Regions from separate parts of the Massilia scottii genome, predicted to be linked through region 2. Evidence: predicted binding sites of a transcription regulator. Region 2 holds the regulator's gene; the other holds the start of a gene.

Region 1 (11,386 bases), on a different contig from region 2:
AACCCAAGGGGTCGCCAATGATATAGTGTGGTTGGGCAACACTGGAGCCGTGCCGGTGCGTTTCGACGCGCTGCACCTGCGCGAAGTGCTGATCAACCTGCTGACCAATGCGCTGCGCTACGCCAGCGGCGGGGAGGGCTGTATCCGCGTGTACGTCGTCACCGATGCGGCCGGCGGCATGGAGCTGCACGTGCAGGACGACGGGCCGGGCATCACGCCCGACGTGCGGGCCCACCTGTTCGAACCGTTTTATACGACCTCGAGCAAGGGCACCGGGCTGGGGCTGTACCTGGCGCGCGAGCTGTGCCTGAACAACGCGGCGATGCTCGATTACGAGTATCGCTTCGACGCCAGCGGCTTCGGGGTACGCAAGGCCAGCGGCCGGTTTGTGATTTCGTTCGCGCAGCCGCTGGGAGCGCGCGGCGCCACTAGTAACAGAAAGGCAACAACATGACATCACCCCGCGTACTGGTCGTCGATGACGAGGCGGATTTACGCGAACTGCTGGAAATCACGCTGGTCAGGATGGGGCTCGATGTGGACAGCGCCGAAACGCTGCGCGAGGCGCGCGCCTTCCTGGCGCAGAACGATTACGGCCTGATCCTGACCGACATGCGCCTGCCCGACGGCCTGGGCCTGGAACTGGTGCAGGAAGTGAACGCTTCCAACAAATCGACCCCGATCGCGGTCGTGACCGCCTACGGCAGCGCCGAAAACGCGGTGGTGGCCTTGAAGGCGGGCGCCTTCGATTACGTGTCCAAGCCGGTGGTGCTGGACGATTTGCGCGTGATGGTGCAGTCGGCCCTGCGCCTGTCGGCCCCGGCCACGCAGTCGGGCAGCCCGGCCGCCGCCGGCACCGCCTCGCGCCTGATCGGCGAATCGGCCGTGATGCAGTCGCTGCGCAACCAGATCGAACGGCTGGCGCGCTCGATGGCGCCGATTGCGATTACGGGCGAATCGGGCAGCGGCAAGGAACTGGTGGCGCGCGAAATCCACGCCCGCAGTTCGCGCGCGGGCAAGCCCTTCATTGCCGTGAACTGCGGCGCGATTCCCGAAGCGCTGATGGAAGCCGAGTTTTTCGGCTACCGCAAGGGTGCGTTCACGGGCGCGGCCGACGAGCGCGACGGATTTTTCCATGCGGCCAACGGCGGCACCCTGATGCTCGATGAAGTGGCCGATCTGCCGCTGGCGATGCAGGTCAAGCTGCTGCGCGCGATCCAGGAACGGCGCGTGCGCAAGATCGGCGCGACCAGCGAGGAGCCGGTCGACGTGCGCATCATCAGCGCCACGCACCAGAACCTGGCGCAGTGCGTCGAGACCGGCAAGTTCCGCCAGGATCTGTTTTACCGCCTGAATGTGATCGAATTGAGCGTGCCGCCGCTGCGCGAGCGGCTCGACGACCTGGGGGTGCTGGTCAATGGCATGCTGGCGCGCCTGGCCGGACCGGGGCAGCAGGCCGCGCTCGGGCCGCAGGTGCTGGAAACCTTGAGCACGTATTCGTTCCCGGGCAATGTGCGCGAGCTGGAGAACGTGCTGGAGCGGGCGCTGGCGTTCGCCAATGACGGCGTGATCGAAGTGGGCGACCTGTCGCTCAAGGGCGCGCGGGTGGCCGAGCGGGCGGCGCCCGTCGCTGAAGCGGTGCCGGCGCCGGTGGCGGCGCCAGCGCAGGCAGCGGCTGCGCCGGTGAGCGCGAGCGGGCCGGCGGAGTTGCCGAGCAGCCTGCCCGATTATCTGGAGCAGGTCGAGCGCGAGATCATCTTGCGCGCGCTGACCCAGACCCAGTTCAACCGCACCCAGGCGGCCCTGCTGCTGGGGATCAGTTTCCGGCAGCTGCGCTACCAGATGCAGAAGCTCGATATCCAGGAGCCGGAGGGCTAGGGTGCGGCGGCCGACACCTGGGGCCTATGGCGCGTCTGCGCAGAAATAAATGGGCCCCCGCCTGCGCGGGGGCGACGAGATAGCCGGGTGGCGTCCTTCCAGGCCCATTCCAACGCCCACTCCCCCCACGGTTTATAATGCTGCCCCGCGACGCAAAAACGGCAGGCGCGCGCGCTGGCGGCTGCTTCAAAAAAGGGCACCCGTTAGTATGTGCTAACCGGGCAGTCCTTCATGCGGCCTGAGTCAAAAAAGTCAAGCGACGCACAGGAAAATATTGCTACTTAATTCTATTGCCACTCCCCGGGTGAGGTACTACAATTAGTCCCACATTTGATGAATCGACTAGATATAGTGGTTTTTGAAGCTCTGCCACCGATAACTCAGCATCCATAACGCAGCACGGCAAGCCCAGTTTTTAACGCAATCCACCCACCATTGCCTTACGGCGCCGGCCTCGACATTCCAGGCTGGCGGGGGTAGTTTTTTTGTTTTTATATTTGTTGGGGACGGTTGATTGACGCCGTCCACTTGATAACAACCGGCGGCAGACCAAAGCCCGCCGCTCCAGGAGGTTCAATGCAAACATCCCAAGATTCTTCGATCAACCAATTGCACATCACACCTGGAGCAGCAGGCCAGCCAGCACCGACCAGTGCCGCCGCCGTCGCCGCCCGCGGCGACTACCGCATCATCCGCCGCAACGGCGCTGTCGTCGCCTTTGAACCGTCGAAGATCTCGATCGCCGTCACCAAGGCCTTTTTGGCCGTTAACGGTGGCCAGAGCGCCGGCTCCGCGCGCGTGCGCGAACTGGTCGAGCAACTGACCGAGAACGTCGTTTCCGCCCTGATCCGCCGCCAGCCATCGGGCGGCACCTTCCACATCGAAGACGTGCAGGACCAGGTCGAACTGTCGCTGATGCGCTCGGGCGAGCACGACGTGGCGCGTGCCTACGTGCTGTACCGCGCCAAGCACATGGAAGAGCGCCGCCTGCAGAAGGAGGCACAAGGTGCCTCCGCGCAAATGAGCGCGCCGCAAATCCACGTCACTGAAAACGGCCAGCGCCGCCTGCTCGACATGAACCAGGTGCGCGACCTGATCGCCGCCGCCTGCGTCGGCCTGGAAAAACACGTCGACGCCGACGCCATCCTGGCCGAAACGGTCAAGAACCTGTACGACGGCGTGCCGGTCGAAGAGCTGCACAAGTCCGCCATCCTGGCTGCGCGCGCGCTGATGGAAAAGGACCCGGCTTACTCGCAAGTGACCGCCCGCATCCTGCTGCACACCATCCGCAAGGAAGTGTTCTGCGAAGAAGTGCCGCAAGCGAAAGCGGCGGCACACTATATAGAGTACTTCCCGAAATACATCGCCAAGGGCATCGAGAACGAGTTGCTGGACCCGGTCCTGGCCACCTTCGACCTGGCCAAGCTGGCCAAGGCCCTGGTCGCCGACCGTGACTTGCAGTTCGGCTACATCGGCCTGCAAACCCTGTACGACCGCTACTTCCTGCACGTGCGCGACGTGCGCATCGAAATGCCGCAGGCGTTCTACATGCGCGTGGCCATGGGCCTGTCGCTGCGCGAAGAAAACCGCGAAGCGCGCGCCGTCGAGTTCTACAACCTGCTGTCGTCGTTCGACTTCATGAGCTCGACCCCGACCCTGTTCAATTCCGGCACCCTGCGCTCGCAGCTCTCGTCATGCTACCTGACCACCGTCTCGGACGACCTGGAAGGCATCTACGACGCGATCAAGGAAAACGCGCTGCTGGCCAAGTTCGCCGGCGGCCTGGGCAACGACTGGACGCCGGTGCGCGCCCTGGGCGCCCACATCAAGGGTACCAACGGCAAGTCGCAAGGCGTGGTGCCGTTCCTGAAAGTGGTCAACGATACCGCCGTGGCGGTCAACCAGGGCGGCAAGCGCAAGGGCGCGGTGTGCGCCTACCTGGAAACCTGGCACATGGACGTGGAAGAATTCCTGGACCTGCGCAAGAACACGGGCGACGACCGCCGCCGCACCCACGACATGAACACGGCCAACTGGATTCCCGACCTGTTCATGAAGCGCGTGATGGAAAAGGGCGACTGGACCCTGTTCTCGCCATCGGAAACGCCTGACCTGCACGACAAGGTCGGCAAGGCCTTCGAGGCGGCCTACACCGGCTACGAAGCCAAAGCGGCCGCCGGCGAGATCCGCGTGTTCAAGAAGATCGCCGCGCTCGACCTGTGGCGCAAGATGCTGTCGATGCTGTTCGAAACCGGCCACCCATGGATCACCTTCAAGGATCCATGCAACATCCGTTCGCCACAGCAACACGTCGGCGTGGTCCACAGCTCGAACCTGTGCACCGAGATCACCCTGAACACCAACGAGTCGGAAATCGCCGTCTGCAACCTGGGTTCGGTGAACTTGCCGGCGCACATGAAAGAAGGCAAGCTCGACCCGGTCAAGCTGCAGAAAACCGTGCGCACCGCGATGCGCATGCTCGACAACGTCATCGATATCAATTACTACGCCGTCGAAAAAGCGCGCAACTCGAACATGCGCCACCGTCCGGTGGGAATGGGTATCATGGGCTTCCAGGATTGCCTGCACATGATGCGCGTGCCTTATTCGTCGAACCAGGCGGTGCAATTCGCCGATTCCTCGATGGAAGCGGTGTGCTACTACGCCTACCTGGCCTCGACCGAGCTGGCCGAAGAGCGCGGCCGCTACGAGTCGTACAGCGGCTCGCTGTGGGACCGCGGCATCCTGCCGCAGGATTCGATCAAGCTGCTGGCCGAGGAACGCGGCGGCTACCTGGAAGTGGACATGTCGTCGGCCATGGACTGGACCGTGGTGCGCGAGCGCATCAAGCAGTTCGGCATGCGCAACTCGAACTGCGTGGCGATCGCCCCGACCGCGACGATCTCGAACATCATCGGCGTGTCGGCCTGCATCGAACCGACCTTCCAGAACCTGTACGTGAAGTCGAACCTGTCCGGCGAATTTACCGAGATCAATTCTTACCTGGTGCGCGACCTCAAGGCGCGCGACCTGTGGGATGAAGTCATGATCGCCGACCTGAAATACTTCGACGGTTCGCTGGCCAAGATCGACCGCATCCCGCAAGACTTGCGTGACATTTACGCAACGGCGTTCGAGGTTTCGCCGAGCTGGCTGGTGGAAGCGGCATCGCGCCGCCAGAAGTGGATCGACCAGGCCCAGTCGCTGAACATCTACATGGCTGGCGCGTCGGGCAAGAAGCTCGACGAGACCTACAAGCTGGCCTGGCTGCGCGGCCTGAAGACCACCTACTACCTGCGCACCATCGCGGCGACCCACATGGAAAAGTCGACTTCCAAGACCGGCGCGCTGAACGCGGTGGCGGTGGACGGCGGCATGTCGGCCCACGCGATGGGCGCGGCGGCCGATACGGCGGCCAAGGTGGCGGCGAGCGCAGCGGCAGCGACGGCAGCCGCGGCGGCGGCCGAGGAAGACGGCGCGGCGTGCTACCTGCGTCCGGGCGACGATGGCTTCGAGGAATGCGAAGCCTGCCAGTAATAGTGTCATCGCCGGAGTCATCCGGCAAAGAGGCGGAGCGCCACGGCGCTCCGCGCAATACCGAATTGAAGACAGACGAAAAGAGGAAATGACCATGTTGTCCTGGGACGATGAAACAGCCAGCGCGCCAGCCGCGCGCCCCGTGGCGCCAAGCGCCGCCGAAACGGGTACCGAACCCGTAGCCGTAACGGACGCCGATGCCGCATCGGTCGCCAAGCGCGTGCACGCCGACGACAAGCGCATCATCAACGGCAAGACCGATGTGAACCAGCTGGTCCCGTTCAAATACAAATGGGCGTGGGACAAATACCTGGCCGGTTGCGCCAATCACTGGATGCCGCAAGAGGTCAACATGCAGCGCGACATCGAGTTGTGGAAAAATCCCAACGGTTTGACCGATGACGAGCGTCGTCTCGTCAAACGCAACCTGGGCTTCTTCGTGACCGCCGATTCGCTGGCCGCCAACAACATCGTGCTGGGCACCTACCGCCACATCACGGCGCCGGAATGCCGCCAGTACCTGCTGCGCCAGGCGTTCGAGGAAGCGATCCACACCCACGCCTACCAGTACATCGTGGAGTCGCTGGGGCTCGATGAAGCGGAGATTTTCAACGCCTACAACGAGGTCAAGTCGATCCGCGACAAGGATGAATTCCTGATTCCGTTCATCAATACCCTGACCGATCCGGCCTTCACCACGGGGACCGTGGAGAACGACCAGAAGCTGCTCAAGTCGCTGATCGTGTTCGCCTGCCTGATGGAAGGGCTGTTCTTCTACGTCGGCTTTACCCAGATCCTGGCGCTCGGACGCCAGAACAAGATGATGGGTGCGGCGGAGCAATATCAGTACATCCTGCGCGACGAATCGATGCATTGCAATTTCGGAATCGACTTGATCAACACGATCAAGATGGAAAACCCGCTGCTGTGGACCCCGGCTTTCCGCGAAGAGATCAAGGCGCTGTTCCTGGAAGCGGTCGACCTGGAGTATGCGTACGCCGAAGACACCATGCCGCGCGGCGTGCTCGGCCTGAACGCGACCATGTTCAAGGGTTACCTGCGCTTCATCGCGAACCGCCGCGCGCAGCAGATCGGCCTGGACGCGCTGTTCGCCCAAGAGGAAAATCCATTCCCGTGGATGAGCGAAATGATCGACCTGAAAAAGGAGCGCAACTTCTTCGAGACGCGCGTGACCGAGTATCAGACCGGTGGTGCATTGAACTGGGAGTAAGCCCAGAGAATTGAGCCGAGGAAGGATTCTGCTCAATCGATTGTCTTTCAAGCTTCGGGCGGACTATCCATGTTCGCCCGAGTCCGTTTACGGCCATGCTCGTCGAACAAGACGAGGATGGCCGTACTCTCTCATAAGCTCTGCGCTATCTTGCAGCGACTGCAAGGGTGGACATCAAGCGCACTCCACGATGTCCGCTTTCAGCGCTTTCACGCCGCCGGCGTCCGACAGCATGCGCACGAGCAGACAGGCAGGCGCGCGCCGACGTGCGCGCGGCGCCACGACATGAACACGGCCAATGGCGCGAGCGTCGGTGCATCGACCGGTGGCATGCGCAACGCGAACTGCGCGAGCGCGTCATGCAGTGCGACAGAGTTGTGGAAAAATCCCAACGGTTTGACGATGACGAGCGTCGTCTCGCAAAAAGAAATTCAAGCGTGGTTGCGGGCGCCGGTTCGTCCGCCGCGAACGACATGACGCTCGCAACCGGGCGCCACATCACGCGCCCGAATGCCGCCAATACCTGCCGCATACGGCCTTCGATATCGCGATTCGCACGCACGGCTGGCAGTACATCGTGGCGTCCCGGGCCGCGATGAGGCGCAGATTTCCAACGCCTGCAAGGAGGCCGAAGCGATCCGCGGCAACGGTGAAATCCTCATTCCGATCATCAATCCCCTGACCGATCCGGCCTTCGCCACGGATGCCGTGGAGGACGATCGGAGGCCGTTGAAGTCGCCGATGGTGTTCGCCTGCGTGATCGAAGGCGTGTTCTTTTACGCCGGCTTTACTTCGATTCCCGCGCTCGGGCGGCACAACAAAACGATGGGTGCGGCGCAGCGCTATCGGAGCATTTTGCGTGACGAATCAATGCATTGCAATTTTGCGCCCGACGCGATCGTCACGATCACGATGGAAAATCCGCTGCCGTGGAGGGCGGCTGTCGGCGAAGAGATCAGGCGCTGTATCTGCAATCGGCCGACCTCGAATATGCGCGCGCCGGCGACGCCATCGTGCGCGCTGTGCCGGCCCCGACGCGGCCACGTTCAACGCTTGCCTGCGCTTCATCGCGCACCGCCGCGCGCAGCGGTTCGGACCCGGCGCGCTGTGTGCACAGGAAGAAAATCCGCGCCCGTCGATGAGCGCGATGATCGGCCTGAAAAAGGAGCGCCGCTTTGCCGGGACGCGCGTGACGAGGTACCAAAGCGGCGGCGCATTGAACTGCGAATAAACGATTTTCAAAACGCGCGGCGCGCATGGCGCGCGCGCCGCCGAAAAAAAAAGTAAGCGAAACGCAGTGTGCTGGTTGCGCACTGACAAGGTTTTCGTGTACTTTACGTGATTGAATTTGTCAAAACGTGAACGCGAAGATGCAAGCCGCGCGCGACGACAAAATCATCGATCAAAATGGGACGCTGATTCAACAGATATGTGCTTAAACTTCTGCAAAAGACAAAGCCGCACTGCCTGATCCGGTTCAGGCATGGCGGCTTTTTCTTTTACGGTTGTGGGCTTTTGGATGTGGACAGCGAACCATGAACACCGTATCCGTCGTCTCTGTTTTCAGAAACGACTATAGCTGAAGCGCTGCAAACTTGAGGAGTTGCAGCAGTTCAGCTGGTGCCGAATTCATTAGCATAAACACGATCACGTTTGTGCCGATGAATAATTCGCCTGACCTCCAGTTACGGGTCGGACGGGTTTTAAATCTTGTAGCGTGATTTTTTCCCATCTCAGATGAAGGAGAACCCAAATGGCAACAGCCGCTAAGAAACCCGCAGTAAAGAAACCAGCCGCGAAAGCCGCTGCCGAGAAACCAGCGAAGAAAGTCGTTGCGAAAGCAGCCGCAGCCAAGCCAGCCACGAAAGCCGCAGCCAAACCTGCAGCCAAGCCGGCAGCGAAAAAGGCCGCAGCGAAAACCGCAGCCAAGCCAGCAGCAAAGCCAGCAGCGAAAAAAGCCGCAGCCAAGCCAGCAGCGAAGCCAGTAGCGAAAAAAGCCGCGGCAAAAACCAGCGCCAAGCCAGCAGCCAAGTCGGCAGCTAAATCGGCAGCCAAGCCGGCCGCCAAGCCAGTAGCGAAAAAGGCAGCAGCCAAGTCGGCCGCCAAGCCAGTCGCTAAAAAAGCAGCAGCAAAGCCAGTCGCCAAAAAAGCGGCAGCCAAGCCAGCAGCCAAGGCAAAAGCCACGGCCAAGCCGGTAGCGAAGAAGGCAGCAGCGAAGCCGGCAGCGAAAAAAGCCGCAGCGAAGTCGTCGGCCAAGCCAGCAGCCAAGTCGGCAGCGAAGCCAGCAGCCAAGCCGGTAGCGAAGAAAGCCGCAGCCAAACCGGCCGCCAAGCCAGCCGCTAAAAAAGCAGCAGCGAAGCCAGCAGCCAGCAAAGCCGCAGCCAAGCCAGCCGCCAAAAAAGCAGCAGCGACGTCGACCGCCAAAAAACCAGCAGTAACTAAAGCAGCAGCAAAGCCAGCAGCGAAAGCAGCAGCAAAGCCAGCAGCAAAAAAGGTGGCGGCTAAGCCAGCAGCAAAAAAGCCGGTTAAGGCTGCGGCGAAGCCAGCAGCCAAGCCAGCAGCGGCGCCAGCGGCTCCTGCCGCTCCGGCAGCCAAGCCGGTTGTAAAGAAAGCAGCAGCGCCGAAGAAGGCAGTTGCACCGAAAGCCGACGCAGCATCGAAGCTGGCAGCAGCTCCTGCACCAGCAGCAGCGGCAGCACCGGCTCCGGCGCCAGCGGCGAAAACTGTGTTGGCTCCGGCAGCAGCATGGCCTTTCCCGACCAGCAGCCGTCCGTAACAGGTTGTTGGGCCTGGATCAGGCAAAATACCGCTGTGTGACTCGTATCACACAGCGGTTTTTTTTTAAGGAGAGCACGTGTACAGTATTGTTCAGTTGATCGTCGACACCATCGCCACCATTCTTGGTGGGGTCCTGTTACTGCGGTTCTGGATGCAGGCGATCCGCGTGCGTCCGCCGTCGCAGCTCGGGCAATTTATCTACGCCCTGTCGGACTGGATGGTGCTGCCGATGCGGCGCGTCATTCCCGGCGTGGGTGGCTACGACTGGGCCAGCCTGGTCGGCGCCTTTCTGGTGGTGGCGCTGGCGACGTCCGTGATCCTGTTCTTCGGCGCCTCGTTCGAGATGGTGGCCATCATGGCCTTGTACCGCTTCCTGACCTGGATCCTGTATGGCTTCATCGGCTTGCTGTTCATCGAAGTCATCCTGAGCTGGGTCAACCCGCAGGCACCGATGGCGCCCTTCGTGCAGGCCCTCAACGCCCCCTTGCTGCGTCCGCTGCGCAAAGTGGTGCCGCCGATCGGCGGGATCGACCTGTCGGTGATGGTGGCGATGATCCTGCTCAAGATCGTGCACATCCTGGTGCAGATGCTGTTCGGCCTGCGATGAGCCGGGCCTGGTGTTCGGCATTGCCGGGCGCGCTGCGGCTGGCGGTGCAGATCACCCCGAATGCCAAGAAGACCGAAGTGATCGGCGTGCTCGACGACGCGCTCAAGCTCAAGCTGCAGGCGCAGCCGATCGAAGGCAAGGCCAACGAGGCCTTGATCAAATATTTATCGAGAGAACTGGGCGTGCCGAAAAGCGCGCTCACGATCACGCACGGGCTGACCAGCAAGCGCAAGCTGGTCGAAGTGGTGTCGGCGACCCTGACGCCGGAGCAGGCCGCGCAGATACTGCTGAAGTAAAGCAACTAGTTTCCTAACCGGGGTCAGACCTCCGATTAGAAACAAAAACGTTTCGAATCGGAGGTCTGACCCCGGTTAGGCAATTAAAAATCTGTCGAATCGGAGGTCTGACCCCGGTTAGGCAACTTGGTAGCGGTAGCCGAACTCGGCTTCGAACTTGTCGGCGATCTGGGCGGCCGTGACGACGTGGTTCTGGCCACCCTGGTGCGCAATCTTGATCGCGCCCATCAGGCTCGCCAGGCGGCCTGTGGTTGGCCAGTCGAGGTCGTTCGTGATGCCGAACAGCAGGCCGGCCCGGTAGGCGTCGCCGCAGCCGGTCGGATCGACCACCGCCGCCGCTTGCACGCAGGGAATCTCGTGGCGCTTGCCGCCGGTGTAAATCTCCGAACCCTTCTCGCCGCGCGTGACGATCAGCGCTTCCAGGCGGCCGGCAATGTCGGCCAGGGTCAGGCCCGTGCGGTCCATCAGCATCTCGAATTCGTAGTCGTTGGCGGCCACGTAGGTCGCCTGGTTGATGAATTCGATCAATTCGCCGCCGCTGAACATCGGCAATTGCTGGCCCGGGTCGAACATGAACGGTACTTTCAGCGCCGCGCAGTCGCGCGCGTGCTTGATCATGCCGCCACGCCCGTCCGGGGCGACGATGGCCACGCGCAGCGCGCCCTGGTCGCCGACATTGTTTTCATGCGCGAATTCCATCGCGCCAGGGTGGAAGGCGTTGATCTGGTTGTTGTCGAGGTCGGCCGTGACGAAGCATTGCGCGGTGTACGAGTGGGTGATCTTGCGGATCGCGCGCGTCTCGATGCCGAGCTTCTCGAAGCGTTCCAGGTACTCGCCGCCATCCTGGCCGATCGCGGCCATGATCAGCGGCTCGCCGCCCAGCATCTTGAGGTTGTAGGCGATGTTGGCCGAGCAGCCACCGTATTCGGTGCGCAAGGTCGGTACCAGGAAGGAGACGTTGACCTTGTGCAGTTGGTCGGCCAGCAGCGTTTCGCCGAAACGGCCGTTGTATTGCATGATCTTGTCGAATGCGAGCGATCCGCAGATCAATGTGGTCTT
Region 2 (11,386 bases):
GCCAGAAATCGTCAGGCGTGGCTGCACTGCGCTCAGCTGTTTGCTGTGCCTCGCGCTGCAATTGCCTGGCGTGCTGCTCAAGAAAATCGGTGCTCATACTTTCAATTCCATAAATCCCTTGGCGCTTCTGCCATCGTGCTGAAAACCAAACAAGCCGCGCCAATATGCTTCGGACGCCATCTTTTCAGTGGGAAGCGGCAATGCGATGTAGAGGTCGATACCAAACACTGCTTTGGCCGACGCGCGATCAATCATGCTGCGCACTTCGATTTTACTCTCTTCAGAAACCGGGCCGGCAAACGATGGATGCCATAGCACGCAGTCGAGGTCGTTAGGATCTGGCTTGCGTGTGACGAACGAGCCATCCAGCCATAACGTACCCGTTACGTTCAGTTGGCGAAGGCGAACAACCCATTGATCGAACAGGGAGAACATGCGCAGCCGTGGAGTGCAGTCTTCGTCAGCCTTCCAGCACGTGCAGGTCTTGCCCAGTCTGCCAGAAATTTAACCAAGGATTTTACGTGAAGCGCGACTTATTGTCGTCCAGGTCGGGAGCAGGGTGCAAGCCGATAAAACCGTTCAGCCAAAAACAAAAAAGCAGTTACGATCGCTCGTAACTGCTTCATTTGCTTGCTGCTGTATTCGTGGTAGGCCGTGCGGGATTCGAACCTGCGACCAACGGATTAAAAGTCCGCTGCTCTACCAGCTGAGCTAACGACCCGAAGAAGCAAGATTATAGGGGGCATCCGTGCTTCTGTCAAATGCCCCAGCACACATTTTTTACCGTGGTGTTACATCCGCTGTTACTTGAGCACGGCCAGGCGCTCTTTCGCCGCTTGCGCCGCGCTCGAGTCCGGATACTTGAGCACCAGTTCCTTCAATGCCTTCTTGGCATTCTTAATATCCTTCAATTCGGTATAGCTGCTCGCGATGTTGAGGATGGCGTCCGGCGCCTTGGGGCTGTCGCGGTACTGGCTGACCACCATCTCCTGGGCCGCGATCGCGCCCTTGAAGTCGCGCTGCGCGAAATGGGCATTGCCCAGCCAGTACTGCGCATTGGCCGCATAGACCGAGGCTGGATAACGGCGCACGAAGTCGCCCAGCGCCGCCGCCGCGCTCTTGTAGTCGCCGCCCTTGAACATGACCATGGCCGCATCGTAGGCGCGCTGCTCGCTCGGATCGACCGCCGCTTCGCGCCCGTCGATGGTGACCTGGCGCGGCTCGAGCTTGCGCATGCGCTCGTCGAGGTCGGCGTACAGATCTTTCTGGCGCTTCTGGGCATTGGCCAGTTCATTGCTCAGCACTTCCACCTGGCCGCGCAATTTCGCAATTTCGGACATGGTCTGTTCCTGCTGGTTCACCATGTCGAGCGCGCTGCTGCGGTCGGACTTGGTGTCGATGCGGGCGTTGAGCTCGCGCGCCATGTTCTCGACCTTGGCGCGCAGGTCGATGATGGCCTTGCGCGCTTCATCGTCGTCGAGCAGGCCGGCGTGGCCTTGCAGCGGCATGCAGGCGGCCAGCGCGACACAGGCGGCGGCAATGCGGGACTTGGACAGTGTGATCATGATCGTGACTCTTTCAAAACCGTTGAAACTGAAAACCACGGGACCCGGCGGTCGAACAGCCGCGCAAGGTCAGCGGGGCGGGCACAGTTCGCACTGCGCGCCGCCCCGATGGTCCGGATGCCCTTACGGCAAGCGATTAATAGACGATATCGGCACGACGGTTTTCCGTCCATGCCGCTTCGCCGCCACCGGTAGCCTTAGGCTTTTCTTCGCCCAGCGAGACGGCTTCCATCTGCGACTCGGCTACGCCCAGCGATGCCATCGACTTGCGCACAGCTTCTGCACGCTTCTGGCCCAGCGCCAGGTTGTACTCGGTGCCGCCGCGTTCATCGGTGTTGCCCTGGATGATGATCTTGCGGCCCTTGTTCTTGCTCAGGTAGCTGGAGTGGTTTTCGACGACCGGCTTGCCATCTTCGCGCACGACATAGCTGTCGAGGTCGAAGTAGATGCTGCGGGCTGCCAGCACGCCTTTTGGATCGTTGACCGGATCGACCGAGCCGGTTTCGACGGGGTTGACGTCACGCTTGTCGGCGGCGACGTCCGGCTTGGCGGCGACCGGACGCTCGGTCACTGGCGCGACTTCTTCCTTGACTGGGGTGCTGCAAGCTGAGAGCAGGGCGGCGCTCGTGACGATGAATGCGAGGGTTTTAAAATTGCGCATGGGTTCTTCTCCTGGTCGGTGTTAAAAATGACGTGAATGACGTTTGGACTTCTTTTTTTACTTCATGAAGGGACCCCAGTTGGGCTCCCTGATGTTTCCTGCCTGGGTTGTTAAGCGCTGCTTGACCCTTCCATCGACCGACACCACAGCCAGCGAAGTACGGCCGCCGCCTTTGGTTGCGTACATGATGTATTTGCCGTTGGGCGAAAAACTCGGTTCGGTGGCCGCATCGGCCAGGCGCAGTTCCTGGCCACTGGCCAGGTCCATCGCATAGAGGGAATAGCCACCGTCACGCTGGGATACCCAGGCCAGGGTTTTGCCGTCCGAGGAGACGCGCGGGCTGATATTGTAGCTGCCATTGAAGGTGACGCGCTGCGCTGCGCCGCCGTTGGCACTCATTTTGTAGATTTGCGGGCCGCCGCTGCGGTCGCTCGTGAAATAAATGGTCTGGCCGTCGGCCGAAAATTGCGGTTCGGTATCGATGCCATTGCTGTTCGAGACGCGGCGCAGGCCGCTGCCGTCCACGCCGACGATATACACCTGGGTATGGCCGTCTTTCGACAGCGCCACCGTCAGGCGGGTGCCGTCGGGCGACCACGACGGCGCCGAGTTGCTGCCCTTTTCGTTGACCACGATCTTGCGTCCGCCCGTCACCAGGTCCTGGACGTAGATGATCGGCTTGCGTTTTTCAAACGACACGTAGGCGACCTTGGTGCCGTCCGGCGACCAGGCTGGCGAAATGATCGGCTCGTTCGAGCGCACCGCCACCTGCACCGCTTCGCCATCGGCATCGGCGATTTCGAGGCGGTAATCGCGCGCGCCGCGGTTTTCATTCACGTACGCGACGCGGGTGGCGAAGGCGCCGCGGCTGCCGGTCAGCTTTTCGTAAATATCGTCGGCGATCTTGTGGGCCGACAGGCGTGTGTATTTCGCTTGCGCGGCCTGGGTCAGGCTCGACAACTGGTTGGTCTTGATGGTGTCGTGCAGCTTGTAGCGCACTTCAAAACGGCCGTCGGCCAGCTTCTGCACGCTGCCCACCACCAGCGCATCGGCGCCGCGCGACTTCCACTGGCTGTAATCGATCGGCGAGGTTTCCGACAGGGTGCTGCCGGCGTCGATGATCTTGAACATGCCGCTGCGCTCGAGGTCGGCGCGGATGATGGCTGAGATTTGCGCAGGCGCCACGCCTTCTTCTGCGAACGCGGCAATGGCGATCGGAATCTGGTTGCTGCCGACGCCAACGACTTCCACGCGCATTTGCGCGTAGGCCGACGAACCGGTGATCAGGGCGCCGGTCAGGATCAATGTGCTGAGTTTAGTCATGGTTTTTCTGGGTTTCCTTCAATTTGAATGCCGCGGGAACTGAACGATCTACCGTACCATCTTTTTTCCGTGGCAGCGGTGACGATTTGGCAATCGCATTTTCCACTGCCTGGTCGTACGCCGGCACACCACTGCTTTTAATCTTCTTGACCGACTTGATTTCGCCGGTCGGCCATTGCTCGATCTGGTACACCGCTTCCGGATCGCCGGCCATGCTGGTGCTGCCCGTGTAATTGAGGTTGCTCTTGATCTTGGCGCCGATCGCGCCGAAGTAACTCGGATCGCCTTTCGGTGCGCTCTTTTGCTCGCTCTCGCCGGTGCCGCCGGCGCCACCCGTGATGCGGCGCATTTCGGCGGCGTGCAGCTTGTCGAGTATCTTTTTTTCTTCAGCCAGTTTCTTGTCCTTGGCCGCTTTTTCCGCCTTGGCCGCCTTTTCCTGGGCCAGCTTGTCGGCTTGCTTATCCGCCTGCTTCTCGGCCAGCTTGTCCTGTTCCGCCTTCTGCTGCTCGAGTTTCTTCTGGTCGGCCAGTTTCTTTTGCTCGTCGAGTTTCTTCTCTTCGCGCTTCTTCTGCTCGGCCAGCTCCTTGCGGGCTTTCTCGAGCTCGCGCTTTTCCTCGGCCAGGCGCTCTTCCTGCTTGAGCTTCTGTTCCTTGAGCTTCTTTTCGCGTTCGAGCGCGATGTCCGGCGGCTTGACGGCCGGCGGTTTTTCGACCGGCTTTTCCACCGGTTTTTCGATCGTTTTCTCGACCGGCTTGGGCGGCTCCACCGGTTTCACCTCGCGCGGCGGCGGCGGCTCGGGGGCCGGCGGTGCCGCGTCCTGCACTTTCATGTCCCACACTTCCGCCTCGGTCGTGGTCGGGGCGACGTTCTGCCAGCTGATGCCAGCCCACAGGAACAGCAGCAAGCCGGCGTGCACGGCCAGCGCCAGCAGGATGGCCGGGGTGCGGCTCGGCTCGGGCGGAACAGTGTAAGGGCCGCCAGTGCTGGCGGGAGGGGTCAGGGGCGCCATCGTGTCGTCACTTGGTGGCCAGGCCGACCCGGTTGATGCCCATTTTCTTCGCTTCGGAAATCAACTGGATCACTTCGTCGTACTTGCTGTCGCGGTCGCCGGCAATCATGACCGGATACGCGGGATGCTCGGCATGCAGCGCGCGCAGGCGGCGCAATACGGCGGCGCGGTTGGGCAGCTCCTCGGGCGCGGCGCTGTTCTTGCCGTTGACCCCGATGCTCAGGGTGGCGTTGGGCTTGATCACGATCTGGATGTAGTCGTCCGGCGGCAGCGCCGATTTCTCGGCGCTCGGCAGGTTGATCACGCTCGGGCTGTTAGCAGGCGGCACGACCATGAAAATGATGAGCAGCACCAGCATCACGTCGATGTAGGGGACGACGTTGATTTCGGACTTGAACTTGCGTTTGCGTCCGCCGCGCAGGCTGCTGGAAAACGATGCCATGAGTGACTCCGATCAGCGCGACTGGCGCTGCAAGATGTTCGAGAATTCTTCGACGAAGCTCTCGAAGCGGATGGCCAGGCGGTCGATATCGTGCGTGAAGCGGTTGTACGCGACCACGGCCGGAATCGCCGCGAACAGGCCGATGGCGGTGGCGATCAGCGCTTCGGCAATGCCGGGCGCAACCGCTGCCAGGGTGGCTTGCTGCACGTTGGCCAGGCCGCGGAAGGCGTTCATGATGCCCCACACGGTACCGAGCAGGCCGATGTAAGGCGAGACGGAACCGACCGAGGCCAGGAAGTTCAGGTGCGAATCGAGGCCGTCGAGTTCGCGCTGGAAGGCGGCGCGCATGGCGCGCCGGGCGCCATCGAGCACGGCGCCGGTCTCGAGCGGATCGCGCTGGGGAGAGGCTTGCTTGCCCTTGATGAACTCGCCCATGCCGGCTTCAAAGATGCGTGCCAGCGCGCCGCTCTGCTCGCGCGTGGTGCTGGCGTTCTGGTGCAGGGTGTGCAGGTTGCCGCCGGCCCAGAAGCTGCGCTCGAACTGTTCGGTCTGCAGGCGGGCGGCGCGCACGGCAAACGCTTTGCGGAAGATGTAGGTCCAGCTCATGATGGACAGGCCCAGCAGGAGTGCCATGATCAATTGCACGATCAGGTGCGCGTTGCTGATCAGGGCGAGAAAGGAAAGGTCTTGGGCTGCATTCATGGGCGTTGGATTTTTCTGGATGTGAAGTGTCAGGCGGCACGCATTTTAGCAGCCGTTGCGTCGGGCAGGGCGCGCGGACGCAAGGATGCGGCATCGACGCAACCGACTTTGACCCGCGCGCTGGCCAGCAAGACGTCGCCGTGCCAGGCTTGCTGGAGGAACTGGACCGATGCGTGCCCCAGTTTTTCTATACTCAATGTCAAGTTTAATTCATCATCGAGCCGGGCTGGCGCGTGATAGTCGATGCTGGCGTTTTTGACGACGAAGATGGCCCCATCCTGGTCGCGCAGCGCCTGTTGGCCGACGTTGGCCGCGCGCAGCCACTCGGTGCGGGCGCGTTCGAAGAATTTGAGGTAATTCGCGTAAAAGACGATGCCGCCGGCGTCGGTGTCTTCGTAATAGACCCGTACCGGCCAACTGAATACTGAGGGCATTTCATTTGCCATAAGTGAATATCGGAAACATTTTACGCGATTTCGGGGCTGTAAATGTACGCAAGCGTACATAAAGATGACCCAGCGGGGGTGGAGTGGGGCACAAGTAGACGTGAGCGATAACGAAGTGCCAAGTTCTGTAACAATCGCTTACATGGGGTGTAGTTGTGTTACGTGATGCCGGCTCACACCCGTCGTTCCTGCCATTGGCAGAAACGACTACCGCGCCAAGGCGGCACTCGGCGGGTACGACGGGGAATCAGGTCCGTTTGATCGCAAACGGCGAAAACCCCTGGCAGGTCGGCATCATCTCGATCGTATTGATATTAATATGCGGCGGCAGGGTGGCGATCCAGAACACCGTCGCCGCAATATCGGCTGCCGTCAGCGGCACCGTGCCTTCGTACACCTTGGCCGCGGCCGCGTCGTCGCCCTTGAAGCGCACGTTGGAAAACTCCGTCCCCCCGCACAATCCCGGCGCCAGGTTGGTCGCGCGCACGCCGCTGCCTGCCAGATCGGCGCGCAGGTTGAGCGTGAACTGGTCGACAAAGGCCTTGGTCGCGCCGTACACATTGCCGCCCGGGTAAGGATAGTGGCCCGCCACCGAGCCCAGGTTGATGATCAGCCCGCTGCCGCGCTCGACCATGGCCGGCAGCAGCGCGCGCGTCATCGTTACCAGCCCGGTGCAGTTGGTCGCGATCATGGTTTCCCAGTCGGCCAGCGGCGCTTCGTGGGCCGGCTGCGTACCCAGCGCCAGCCCGGCATTGTTAATCAGCACATCGACCTGGCGCCACGATTGCGGCAGCATCGACAAGGCTTCATTGATCGATTCCTTGCAGGTGACATCCATGACGATCGGCAAGGCCAGGTCGCCCAGCTCGGCTGCCAAGGCTTCGAGCCGGTCCTTGCGGCGACCGCTGATGACGACCTGATGGCCGTTGTTGACGAAGGTACGCGCCATTTCGGCGCCGAAGCCGGCGGAGGCGCCGGTGATGAAAACGATCATGTGGTGTCCTGAGGAAGTCCGAAACTATGCCGGATTGTAGCCCAAGTGACGATATTGGCCGCGACCTGCCATTTAGGCAATCCCATTCCTTGCCCTAATCAGGGACTTAACTTACAATTTGGGCTCCATTATGTCTCACGTAACTGGCGAAAAGTCGCGGCGCATTGCTGCCTGGCGGCGAAAGGTGGGCATCCACCGGGGAACGTGAGATTTCATCAGCCGTTCGCCTGGGCAGCCACCGATGGAAGCGCACGATGAGGCTGCCTGTTCCATTTCCGACGGCTTCCCTCATTCGATCCTTGCAATCAGGTGCCTCGCACTCTTATCGATTGGAGTTTTTTCATGTTTTCAAAAGAACACACGCTGGCCAATGTTGACCCCGAATTGTGGGGCGCGATCCAGAAGGAAAACGCACGCCAGCAAGATCACATCGAACTGATCGCGTCCGAGAACTACACCTCGCCAGCCGTCATGCAAGCCCAGGGCTCGCAGCTGACCAATAAGTACGCCGAAGGTTATCCAGGCAAGCGTTACTACGGCGGCTGCGAATTCGTCGACGTCGCCGAACAACTGGCGATCGACCGTGTCAAACAACTGTTCGGCGCCGAAGCGGCCAACGTGCAGCCGAACTCCGGCTCCCAGGCCAACCAGGGCGTGTTCTTCGCCATGCTCAAGCCGGGCGACACCATCATGGGCATGTCGCTGGCCGAAGGCGGCCACCTGACCCACGGCATGGCGCTGAACATGTCGGGCAAGTGGTTCAATGTGGTGTCCTACGGCCTGACCGAGCAGGAAGATATCGACTACGAGGCGATGGAGCGTCTTGCGCACGAGCACAAGCCAAAAATGATCATCGCCGGCGCCTCGGCCTTTTCGCTCAAGATCGATTTCGAGCGCTTCGCCAGGGTTGCCAAGGCAGTGGGCGCTTACTTCATGGTCGACATGGCGCACTACGCCGGCCTGATCGCCGCCGGTGTGTACCCGAACCCCGTGCCGCACGCCGACTTCGTCACCTCGACCACGCACAAATCGCTGCGCGGCCCGCGCGGCGGCATCATCCTGATGAAGGCCGAGCACGAAAAGGCCATCAATTCGGCGATCTTCCCCGGCATCCAGGGCGGCCCGCTGATGCACGTGATCGCCGGCAAGGCCGTCGCCTTCAAGGAAGCGCTGGAGCCATCGTTCGCCGAGTACCAGAAGCAGGTTGTCAAAAACGCCGACGCGCTGGCCAAGGCGCTGATCGCGCGCGGCCTGCGCATCGTCTCCGGCCGCACCGAATCGCACGTGATGCTGGTCGACCTGCGCTCGAAGAACCTGACCGGCAAGGAAGCCGAAGCCTTGCTGGGCGCCGCCCACATGACCTGCAACAAGAACGGCATCCCGAACGATCCGCAAAAACCGTTCGTGACCTCCGGCATCCGCCTCGGCAGCCCGGCCTTCACCACGCGCGGCTTCAAGGAAGAAGATGCAACCACGGTCGGTAACCTGATCGCGGACATCCTCGACAACCCGAACGACGCCGCCGTCGTCGAACGCGTCAAGGTGGAAGTCAAGAAGCTGACCGACAAGTACCCGGTCTACGCGGCTTAACCTCACACCAGCAGCCCGGCGCCCCCATGAAATGTCCTTTCTGTCAGCATGAAGACACGCAAGTGCTCGATACGCGCGTCTCCGAGGAGGGCGATTCGATCCGGCGCCGGCGCCGCTGCGTCAAGTGCGACAAGCGCTTCACCACCTATGAGCGGATCGAATTGTCGATGCCGATCATTGTCAAGAAAAACGGCAGCCGCACCGAGTTCGCCTCGGTCAAGCTGCGCGGCAGCCTGATGCTGGCGCTGCGCAAGCGGCCCGTGTCGGCCGAAGCGATCGACAGCGCGGTCGCCTCGATCGAGGAAAAGCTGCTTACCAGCGGACAGCGCGAGGTCGATACCGGCCACGTGGGCGAACTGGTCATGCAGGAACTGAAACGCCTCGACAAGATTGCCTACATCCGCTTCGCGTCCGTCTATAAAAACTTCGAAGACCTGGCCGAGTTCCAGGAAGCCATTGCCGAAGTAGGCCACGAGCGCAAACCGCGCAAATAGTTCAGCTCACACGCTTGAGGCAGGCCATCCGTGCCTGCACGCCCTGCTGTTAACGTAGCTCACAAGCGATCCAGATCACCCGTCCACGCACCTTGCAGCCACGCCTGCCGGGCCGCGGCGTCATGACCGGACGTGTCTGTTCAACGTTGCGGGGGAGTCATGCGCTTATTGCGAAAACGTGTCGCCGGCGGATTTACGCTGACCGAAGTGCTGGTGGCGCTGCTGCTGCTGACCGTCGGCATCCTGGGCGCCCTTGGCACGCAGGTCGCCGCGCTGCGCACGCACCAGGGAGCGAGCCTCATGTCGCGCGCGGTGCAGCTGGCCAGCGGCCTGGCCGGGCGCATGCAGGCGAACGCCGGGCAAATGCAGCGCGACGATCTCAGCAATCCCTACCTGCAACTCCACTACGATGCGGCCGATGGCGCGCCGCCGCCCGCGCCCGCGCAATGCTACGGCGTGAACCGCTGCGACAGCGCCCAGCTGGCCCAGTTCGACATCGCCGACACCATGGCGGCGCTGCACGCGGGCTTTCCCGGCGGGCGCATCGCAGTCTGCCGCGACGCCACCGTGTGGGACGAGGCGCGCCAGGCGCTGGCCTGGGAGTGCGCCGGCGCGGCCGGCGCCCCTGTCGTGATCAAGCTCGGCTGGCGCGCCAAGCGGGCCGACGGCGCTGCCGATGCCGGCGCCGGCGCACCATCCCCGCCGGCGGTGGCGGTGATGCTCGGCACGGGTGCCCCATGAGCGCGCACGCGGCGGTCCGGCGCCGATGCCATCAGGCCGGCCTGACCCTGGTGGAATTGCTGGTCGCACTGCTGCTCGGGCTGCTGGTTTCACTCGCCGCGGCATCGGTGCTGGTGTCGGCCCAGACCGGCTACGCGGCCCAGGGCGAACTGGCGCAGGTGGATGACGCCGGCCGCTTTGCGCTGGACGCCATCGAACGCGCGGCGCGCCAGGGCGCCTTTGTCGATCTCGACCGTGAAGACGCGCCGCCGTCGCCGGCCAGCGCCGCCGCCCGCATCGGCGGGCTGGACGACCAGGTGCTCGGCGGCGGGCCCGGCATCGCCAGCGCGCGCCCGGGCGGCGTCAACGGCAGCGACGTGCTGGCGCTGCGCTTCGACGGCGTGGGCGAGGGCGCCGAGGGCGATGGCAGCATGCTCAGTTGCGCCGGGTTCGGCGTGGGGGCCGGCAGCGAGGGCTGGAGCATTTTCTATGTCGCGCCGGCAGCGGGCGGCGAGGCCGAACTGCGCTGCAAATACCGGGGCCAGAAAAACTGGCGCAGCGATGCGCTCGTGGCCGGGGTCGACACCTTCCAGGTGCTGTACGGACTCGACACCGATGTGCCGGCCGACGGCTTGCCCAACCAGTACCTCAGCGCCGGCGCCGTCAGCGCGCTCGATGCCGCCCTGGCGCTTGACGGGGCAAGTCCGGCCGAGCGCGAGCAGGACCTGCGCCGCAAAACCCACTGGAAACGGGTGGCCAGCATCAAGGTGGCGCTGCTGCTGCACGGCGCCCGGCGCGGCGCGGCCGACCGCGAGCCGCAAGCGTTCGACCTGTTCGGCGCCGGCTACAGCGGTGCGGCCGACCCCGGTACCCGGCTTGACGAAGCGCGCATGCCGCCGGCGCTGCGCTGGCGCGAACGGCGCAGTTTCGCCGCCACCATCGTACTGCGCAACGCGGCCCTGTGAGACGCCATGCCCTGCGCTCCCTCTCCCCTCGACCGTCAAGGTGGCGCCGTCATGCTGGCGGCCCTGTTCGTGCTGCTGGCGCTGATGATCGTCGGCGTGTCGGCGGCCCGCAGCGCGCTCGACGGTGAAAAATCGGCGCGCCACGAGCGCGACCGGCACATCGCCTTCCAGGCGGCCGAGGCCGCGCTGGCCGACGCCGAGCACGATATCGAAGGCGGCGCCGATCCCGCATCGGCGCGCGCGGCCTTGTTTGCCCGTGGTTACGCGCTCGGCTTCGTCGACGGCTGCGGCGCAGAACGCGAGGTCAATGCCGGGCTGTGCCAGCATGTGCCCGGGACGCCGGCGTGGCAAAGCGCCGCTTTGTCGGACCATGACGGGCCGGGGCCGGACGGGGTCGCATACGGCCGCTTTACCGGCGCGCAGCTGCCGTCGGGCAAAGGCACGCTGCCGCTGCGGCCGCCGCGCTACCTGATCG

Evidence for each region. The regulator NrdR, encoded in region 2, represses ribonucleotide reductase genes. The targets are predictions, from matches to a motif close to CACNANATNTNGTG.
Region 1: RBA41_RS04665 (ribonucleoside-diphosphate reductase subunit alpha) is a predicted target of NrdR. The motif match lies at 2,219-2,232, and genes of this name have one in related genera.

The regions. Positions count from the first base shown of each region.
Region 1 is NZ_JAVCWM010000003.1:91,822-103,207, reverse strand. It holds gene RBA41_RS04675 (sensor histidine kinase) at 1-454, shown strand, start outside; gene RBA41_RS04670 (sigma-54-dependent transcriptional regulator) at 451-1,878, shown strand; gene RBA41_RS04665 (ribonucleoside-diphosphate reductase subunit alpha) at 2,455-5,415, shown strand; gene RBA41_RS04660 (ribonucleotide-diphosphate reductase subunit beta) at 5,510-6,646, shown strand; gene RBA41_RS04655 (hypothetical protein) at 6,932-7,123, shown strand; gene RBA41_RS04650 (ribonucleotide-diphosphate reductase subunit beta) at 7,157-7,933, shown strand; gene RBA41_RS04645 (hypothetical protein) at 8,294-9,199, opposite strand; gene RBA41_RS04640 (hypothetical protein) at 9,172-9,393, opposite strand; gene RBA41_RS04635 (YggT family protein) at 9,501-10,031, shown strand; gene RBA41_RS04630 (DUF167 domain-containing protein) at 10,028-10,327, shown strand; gene RBA41_RS04625 (carbohydrate kinase family protein) at 10,445-11,386, opposite strand, start outside.
Region 2 is NZ_JAVCWM010000021.1:51,643-63,028, forward strand. It holds gene RBA41_RS24325 (hypothetical protein) at 1-97, opposite strand, end outside; gene RBA41_RS24330 (DUF6932 family protein) at 94-435, opposite strand; tRNA gene RBA41_RS24335 (tRNA-Lys) at 646-721, opposite strand; gene ybgF (tol-pal system protein YbgF) at 804-1,565, opposite strand; gene pal (peptidoglycan-associated lipoprotein Pal) at 1,702-2,226, opposite strand; gene tolB (Tol-Pal system beta propeller repeat protein TolB) at 2,284-3,549, opposite strand; gene tolA (cell envelope integrity protein TolA) at 3,542-4,558, opposite strand; gene RBA41_RS24360 (ExbD/TolR family protein) at 4,566-5,000, opposite strand; gene tolQ (protein TolQ) at 5,013-5,702, opposite strand; gene ybgC (tol-pal system-associated acyl-CoA thioesterase) at 5,732-6,136, opposite strand; gene RBA41_RS24375 (SDR family NAD(P)-dependent oxidoreductase) at 6,396-7,142, opposite strand; ZMP/ZTP riboswitch at 7,272-7,382, shown strand; gene glyA (serine hydroxymethyltransferase) at 7,485-8,732, shown strand; gene nrdR (transcriptional regulator NrdR) at 8,759-9,226, shown strand; gene pilV (type IV pilus modification protein PilV) at 9,386-9,967, shown strand; gene RBA41_RS24395 (PilW family protein) at 9,964-10,911, shown strand; gene RBA41_RS24400 (pilus assembly protein) at 10,918-11,386, shown strand, end outside.